2 regions of the Pseudalkalibacillus sp. Hm43 genome follow, and region 2 is predicted to be linked to the other one. Evidence: a T-box and tRNA genes for the amino acid it is inferred to sense, from the RefSeq annotation. Region 2 holds a T-box; the other holds one or more tRNA genes.
The links. A T-box is a leader RNA that pairs with one kind of tRNA and senses whether it is charged. The one in region 2 lies ahead of pheS (phenylalanine--tRNA ligase subunit alpha), so its partner is inferred to be a tRNA-Phe.
Positions count from the first base shown of each region.

Region 1: it has a tRNA-Phe gene. The T-box ahead of pheS (phenylalanine--tRNA ligase subunit alpha) is inferred to sense a tRNA for this amino acid. The anticodon was not compared.

Region 1 covers NZ_CM135129.1:1,876,295-1,879,676, forward strand. Annotated here, with positions in the region: gene ACXQIQ_RS09905 (DUF421 domain-containing protein) at 1-273, opposite strand, end outside; tRNA gene ACXQIQ_RS09910 (tRNA-Leu) at 430-514, opposite strand; tRNA gene ACXQIQ_RS09915 (tRNA-Leu) at 548-636, opposite strand; tRNA gene ACXQIQ_RS09920 (tRNA-Cys) at 647-721, opposite strand; tRNA gene ACXQIQ_RS09925 (tRNA-Gly) at 788-862, opposite strand; tRNA gene ACXQIQ_RS09930 (tRNA-Gln) at 869-943, opposite strand; tRNA gene ACXQIQ_RS09935 (tRNA-His) at 950-1,025, opposite strand; tRNA gene ACXQIQ_RS09940 (tRNA-Trp) at 1,049-1,122, opposite strand; tRNA gene ACXQIQ_RS09945 (tRNA-Tyr) at 1,126-1,210, opposite strand; tRNA gene ACXQIQ_RS09950 (tRNA-Thr) at 1,300-1,375, opposite strand; tRNA gene ACXQIQ_RS09955 (tRNA-Phe) at 1,383-1,458, opposite strand; tRNA gene ACXQIQ_RS09960 (tRNA-Asp) at 1,463-1,538, opposite strand; tRNA gene ACXQIQ_RS09965 (tRNA-Met) at 1,702-1,778, opposite strand; tRNA gene ACXQIQ_RS09970 (tRNA-Val) at 1,794-1,869, opposite strand; tRNA gene ACXQIQ_RS09975 (tRNA-Glu) at 1,878-1,952, opposite strand; tRNA gene ACXQIQ_RS09980 (tRNA-Ser) at 1,984-2,076, opposite strand; tRNA gene ACXQIQ_RS09985 (tRNA-Asn) at 2,078-2,152, opposite strand; rRNA gene rrf (5S ribosomal RNA) at 2,166-2,281, opposite strand; rRNA gene ACXQIQ_RS09995 (23S ribosomal RNA) at 2,344-3,382, opposite strand, start outside.
Region 2 covers NZ_CM135129.1:3,507,224-3,510,605, forward strand. Annotated here, with positions in the region: gene sspI (small acid-soluble spore protein SspI) at 41-247, opposite strand; gene ACXQIQ_RS18215 (TrmH family RNA methyltransferase) at 388-1,149, shown strand; T-box leader at 1,219-1,458, shown strand; gene pheS (phenylalanine--tRNA ligase subunit alpha) at 1,718-2,752, shown strand; gene pheT (phenylalanine--tRNA ligase subunit beta) at 2,954-3,382, shown strand, end outside.

The sequences.
Region 1 (3,382 bases), 1.6 Mb from region 2:
CTTTCCAAACTTCCGATTCATGATCTTCAATTTTGCAACGAGTTTTTGAAGGATTCCAATCAGAATAATAGCGACAATGGTATGAATATGTACGACATCCGGTTCCGCAATATCCGCACCGACTACAGACCCTAATGTAAGTAAAATCAATAAATCGAATACAGGAAGTTCTCCAATGGACCTCTTTCCCATAAACAAGGTCACGACTAAAAGTAAAGGAAGAATGGTTACGACCCTTCCGAATAAGATGAGTAATTCTTTTGCCATCTCCACTATGAATCCCTCCGAACAAGCAAAATCAAAAACCACATATTCCTATGGTCTACAATTCGAAAAGATGTATGTAAAAAAACACACTGTGTGCTTTATGAGACAACAAAAAAAGCCAATACTTTGAGTTAATCAAAGCATTGACTTTAGATTATGTAATGGTACCGGTGGTCGGGGTCGAACCGACACTCCGTGAGGAACACGATTTTGAGTCGTGCGCGTCTGCCAATTCCGCCACACCGGCATGTGTCAATAAAAGAAAGATATTAAATTCATATGGTGCCGAGGGCCGGACTTGAACCGGCACGGTAGTCACCTACCGCAGGATTTTAAGTCCTGTGTGTCTGCCAATTCCACCACCCCGGCTGGGTAGTTATGGAGGCGGCACCCGGATTCGAACCGGGGGATAAGGGTTTTGCAGACCCGTGCCTTACCACTTGGCTATGCCGCCGTACTCTATCTTATGTTTTATATAAAAAATCGAGTACCACTTTCGGCAGTTCATTTAAGAATTTAATGGAGCGGAAGACGGGATTCGAACCCGCGACCCCCACCTTGGCAAGGTGGTGTTCTACCACTGAACTACTTCCGCGAAATTTGGCTGGGCTAGCTGGATTCGAACCAACGCATGACGGAGTCAAAGTCCGTTGCCTTACCGCTTGGCTATAGCCCAACGTAATGGGGCGACTGATGGGAATCGAACCCACGAATGCCGGAACCACAATCCGGTGCGTTAACCACTTCGCCACAATCGCCATTATTATTTTAGTTGTAAAATTGGCAGGGGTAGTAGGAATCGAACCCACACTGGAGGTTTTGGAGACCTCTGTTCTACCGTTAAACTATACCCCTAAATGGTGGAGGGGGACGGATTCGAACCGCCGAACCCTGAGGGAGCGGATTTACAGTCCGCCGCGTTTAGCCACTTCGCTACCCCTCCAAAGAGACAATTAATATTGTAGTACAGATTTCACTCTGTTTCAAGTGTAAAATCAGGAATCATAACCAATCTATTCCTGAAAGAGAAAATGGTGCTGGCCAGAGGACTTGAACCCCCAACCTACTGATTACAAGTCAGTTGCTCTACCAATTGAGCTAGGCCAGCAAACCAATGGTGGCTCGAGACGGAATCGAACCGCCGACACGAGGATTTTCAGTCCTCTGCTCTACCGACTGAGCTATCGAGCCAAGATGGCGGACCCGACCGGATTCGAACCGGCGATCTCCTGCGTGACAGGCAGGCATGTTAACCCCTACACCACGGGTCCATCTTGTAAGAATTTAATTTGGTTGCACCCTTACGGGTACCACGATCTAAAACTAACTATGAAGTAAAATCGACGTAGTAAGTTTTAATTTGGTTGCACCCTTACGGGTACTTCAGATATTCATTGAAAGAATGTCGATTCGACGTTGTTCAATGAATTATTTTGGTTGCGGGGATAGGATTTGAACCTACGACCTTCGGGTTATGAGCCCGACGAGCTACCAGACTGCTCCACCCCGCGACGATATGAATTAAATGGTGGAGGATGACGGGATCGAACCGCCGACCCCCTGCTTGTAAGGCAGGTGCTCTCCCAGCTGAGCTAATCCTCCAATATGAATGGTGACCCCTACGGGATTCGAACCCGTGTTACCGCCGTGAAAGGGCGGTGTCTTAACCACTTGACCAAGGGGCCGATATATAGTTATGTAGTATGAATTTCTTAATGGCGGAGAGCGAGGGATTCGAACCCTCGGTACGGGTTAAAACCGTACACACGATTTCCAATCGTGCTCCTTCGACCTCTCGGACAGCTCTCCGTGGCTCCGCAGGCAGGACTCGAACCTGCGACCGATCGGTTAACAGCCGATAGCTCTACCACTGAGCTACTGCGGATCGATATAGTATAGCCCGGCGACGTTCTACTCTCACAGGGGGAAGCCCCCAATTACCATTGACGCTGAAGAGCTTAACTTCCGTGTTCGGCATGGGAACGGGTGTGACCTCTTCGCTATCGTCACCAGACTATGAAGTTGAAGGAACCATTCCTTCAAAACTAGATAACGGTTCTTGAAAACGTAAGTATTGTGGTTAAGTCCTCGATCGATTAGTATCTGTCAGCTTCACGTGTCACCACGCTTCCACACCAGACCTATCAACCTCATCATCTCTGAGGGATCTTACTCGCTTGACGCGATGGGAAATCTCATCTTGAGGGGGGCTTCATGCTTAGATGCTTTCAGCACTTATCCCGTCCACACGTAGCTACCCAGCGATGCTCCTGGCGGAACAACTGGTACACCAGCGGTGTGTCCATCCCGGTCCTCTCGTACTAAGGACAGCTCCTCTCAAATTTCCTGCGCCCGCGACGGATAGGGACCGAACTGTCTCACGACGTTCTGAACCCAGCTCGCGTACCGCTTTAATGGGCGAACAGCCCAACCCTTGGGACCTACTTCAGCCCCAGGATGCGATGAGCCGACATCGAGGTGCCAAACCTCCCCGTCGATGTGGACTCTTGGGGGAGATAAGCCTGTTATCCCCAGGGTAGCTTTTATCCGTTGAGCGATGGCCCTTCCATGCGGAACCACCGGATCACTAAGCCCGACTTTCGTCCCTGCTCGACTTGTAGGTCTCGCAGTCAAGCTCCCTTGTGCCTTTACACTCTGCGAATGATTTCCAACCATTCTGAGGGAACCTTTGGGCGCCTCCGTTACACTTTAGGAGGCGACCGCCCCAGTCAAACTGCCCACCTGACACTGTCTCCGAACCGGATCACGGTCCTGGGTTAGAATTTCAATACCGTCAGGGTAGTATCCCACCGACGCCTCCACCGAACCTAGCGGTCCGGCTTCTAAGGCTCCTACCTATCCTGTACAAACGATACCAAAATCCAATATCAGGCTACAGTAAAGCTCCATGGGGTCTTTCCGTCCTGTCGCGGGTAACCTGCATCTTCACAGGTACTATAATTTCACCGGGTCTCTCGTTGAGACAGTATCCAAGTCGTTGCACCTTTCGTGCGGGTCGGAACTTACCCGACAAGGAATTTCGCTACCTTAGGACCGTTATAGTTACGGCCGCCGTTTACTGGGGCTTCGATTCAGAGCTTCTCCCGTAAGGGAT
Region 2 (3,382 bases):
AGGACCTGCAGCTGAGGTCCTTTTTTTATGGATGTATGGGTTATTGAAGTCCTTCTGACAAGATTTCAAGCAGTTCATTCTTCTCATTCTCATCGGCATTCTGCCAAATGACTTCAAACAGTACGCCGAGACCAGGGAGCATTTTTTCTTCGCCACTCTTGATTGCTTCCATAATCGTGCTTTCCAGTTCATCATGACTGTTACCGGAAACGTTGGCCAAAACCGCTTTTCTTAAGTTCAAATCCATACCTTTTCACCTCTTATTTGTAATTGGAGTATTGCTCATAGCATTTGTATGTTGATAGTTTTTATCCAGTTTCATTGGATTATGTATCAGATTGACGTATAATATCATTATTATTTCGAGGAATTAAAGGAATGAAGGCCATGAATCGAATTACATCACCAAAAAATGGACGAGTGAAAGAATGGAAGAAGTTGAAGAGCCGTAAAGGTCGGGAAAAAGCAGGTGCCTTTATCATTGAAGGTCCTCATCTGATCGAGGAAGCGTTGAACCATCATGCTGAAGTCACCGACTTGATCATCGAAGAGTCTTTCCGTGTACCGCATGAATGGCATACGGGCAATGTGACGACCTGGCTCGCGACGGATTCCGTCATCAAAGAACTGACGGATACGGAAACGCCTCAAGGAATTGTGGCGATTGTCCAATTCCAACAAGAAAAGCATGAACTGAATCCGGAGGGTACATACATTTTAATTGATGGGATACAAGATCCAGGAAACCTCGGAACGATCATCCGTACGGCAGACAGTTCGGGGGCAGATGGCGTCATACTCGGTCAAGGGAGTGTAGACGTCTATAACAGCAAAGTGCTCCGCTCCACACAAGGATCGATTTTCCACATGCCAATCCTGAAGGGTGATTTGACCGACTGGATTCCGACGTTAAAAGAAAAAGGAATCAAAGTATATGGCACTGCATTGGAAGGTGGCGTTCCCTATACTGATGAAAAACCGGACGGTGGATACGCGCTGATTTTAGGGAATGAAGCTAATGGTGTCCATCCAGATCTGTTGGCACAGACGGATCAGAATCTATACGTGCCGATCTATGGAAAAGCAGAGTCGTTGAACGTAGCGGTTGCGGCTGGTATCTTGCTGTATGGTTTAAAGTTGAGCCAATAGGTCGATAATAGTTGCATGAACGAAATGGAACTTTTATAATACAGTAGTAGAAAACAATTGGATAAGATATGAAAAACGATGATGGAAAGTAGTACATTATTTGTCACCTTTCAGGGAGAGCGTGCCATAGACTGGGAGCATGCTTATGGTTGAGGTAATGGAATTCAGTCCGGAGTTGCCTTTCGAACACTGGTCGTGTTGTGCGATGAGCTAAGATTGTGCCGGGAAATCCGTTAAATGATGAAGTGAACAATTGTGTTTTTTTGTGATTGTTAATTAGGGTGGTAACGCGAAACCTTCGTCCCTTTGTGGGGGCGGAGGTTTTTTTAATTTCATTTTTGCTCTCCTATCGTCTCTTTCCGTATGGTGAGTCACTTACAAACAAGTTTGACGATGACTCACATACTTCAAGAGACCGTTCGTTCCACTCACAAAAAACTTTTTGGATAGGAGAGCAATGAGGATTATTCGAGGTTGTACTAGGTTTTAGATTAGCCAGGGTGAAATACGTGTAAGTTTGGACTTATTTTTGAATTCATTTTTTAAGAAGGATAAAGGAGGAACTGTTATGCAAGAACGTTTGATGACCTTGCAAGGTGAGGCTGTAGAGAAGATTGAGAAAGCAGCTTCACTGAAAGAATTGCAGGATATCCGTGTCGAGTATTTAGGAAAGAAAGGCCCGATTACGGAAGTGTTGAAAGGAATGGGGAAACTTCCGGCAGAGGAGCGACCGAAAATGGGTCAGCTCGCCAATGAGGTGCGTGACGCCATCACTCAGAAAGTCGAAACAAAGCAGGAAAAGCTTGAAAGAGAAGCGCTCGATGCGAAGCTAAGTAGTGAGACCATCGATGTGACATTACCGGGACGCCCGGTTCGTAAAGGGAATGCACACCCTCTTACGGCTGTCATTGAAGAAATTGAAGACTTGTTCATCGGAATGGGCTTCTCTGTTGCAGAAGGTCCTGAGGTAGAGACGGACTATTATAATTTTGAAGCATTGAACTTACCGAAGAATCACCCGGCACGTGATATGCAGGATTCCTTCTTTATTACAGAAGACATTTTGCTTCGTACGCAAACGTCACCGGTTCAAGCGCGTACGATGGAAAAGCATGAAGGAAGAGGACCTGTCAAAATCATCAGCCCTGGTAAGGTATACCGCCGTGATACAGATGATGCGACACACTCCCATCAGTTCATGCAGATTGAAGGGCTTTACGTTGATAAAGATGTCCGTATGAGTGATTTGAAAGGTACGTTAACGTTGTTCGCTCAAAAGTTGTTCGGTGCAGAGAGAGAAATTCGTTTACGTCCGAGCTTCTTCCCGTTCACTGAACCATCGGTAGAAGTGGATGTATCTTGCTTCAAATGTAACGGTAAAGGCTGCTCGATCTGTAAACGTACAGGCTGGATTGAAATATTAGGTGCTGGAATGGTACATCCGAACGTACTTGAAATGGCAGGATTCGATTCCAAAGAGTACACAGGATTCGCATTCGGAATGGGACCAGAACGAATCGCCATGCTGAAATACGGCATCGATGATATCCGTCATTTTTATGCGAATGATGTTAGGTTCCTAGAACAATTCAAACGAGCTTAGTTGTTGTTTAAAAAGTGCGGTAAACATAGCTATCGAATTTCTTTGTTGTGTTTCCACTCCGGTCCTCAAGTAGTTGCAATCTACGTTCCGGTCCTCGTGGCTTCCGCGCCTCGAACTTCTCTGCTCTGTTTGTCCTCTTTTTAAACTTAGATTGAAATTGAAGTAGTGAAAATGAACTGATGAATCAAGGGGAGTGAAATCATGTTAGTATCCTATAATTGGTTGAAAGAATACGTCGATCTGGAAGGTGTCACGCCAGATGAGCTTGCAGATCGCATTACGAAAAGCGGAATAGAAGTTGAAGGCGTCGAATCCTTGAACAAAGGGATCTCTGGTGTTGTCGTCGGACATGTGGAAGCATGCGAGCAACATCCGAACGCTGATAAATTGAACGTGTGTAAAGTGAACATCGGTGAAAACGAGCCGGTCCAAATCATTTGTGGTGCTCCAAATGTCGCTGCAGGTCAAAAGGTTGCTGTCGCGAAAGTCGGCGCAGTCTTACCAGGTGATTTTAAAATCAAAAAAGCGAAGCTCCGTGGTGAAGCCTCTCATGGTATGATCTGTTCTCTTGAAGAGCTTGGTGTTGATGCGAAAATGGTGCCGAAAGAGTTCGCTGATGGCATCTATGTT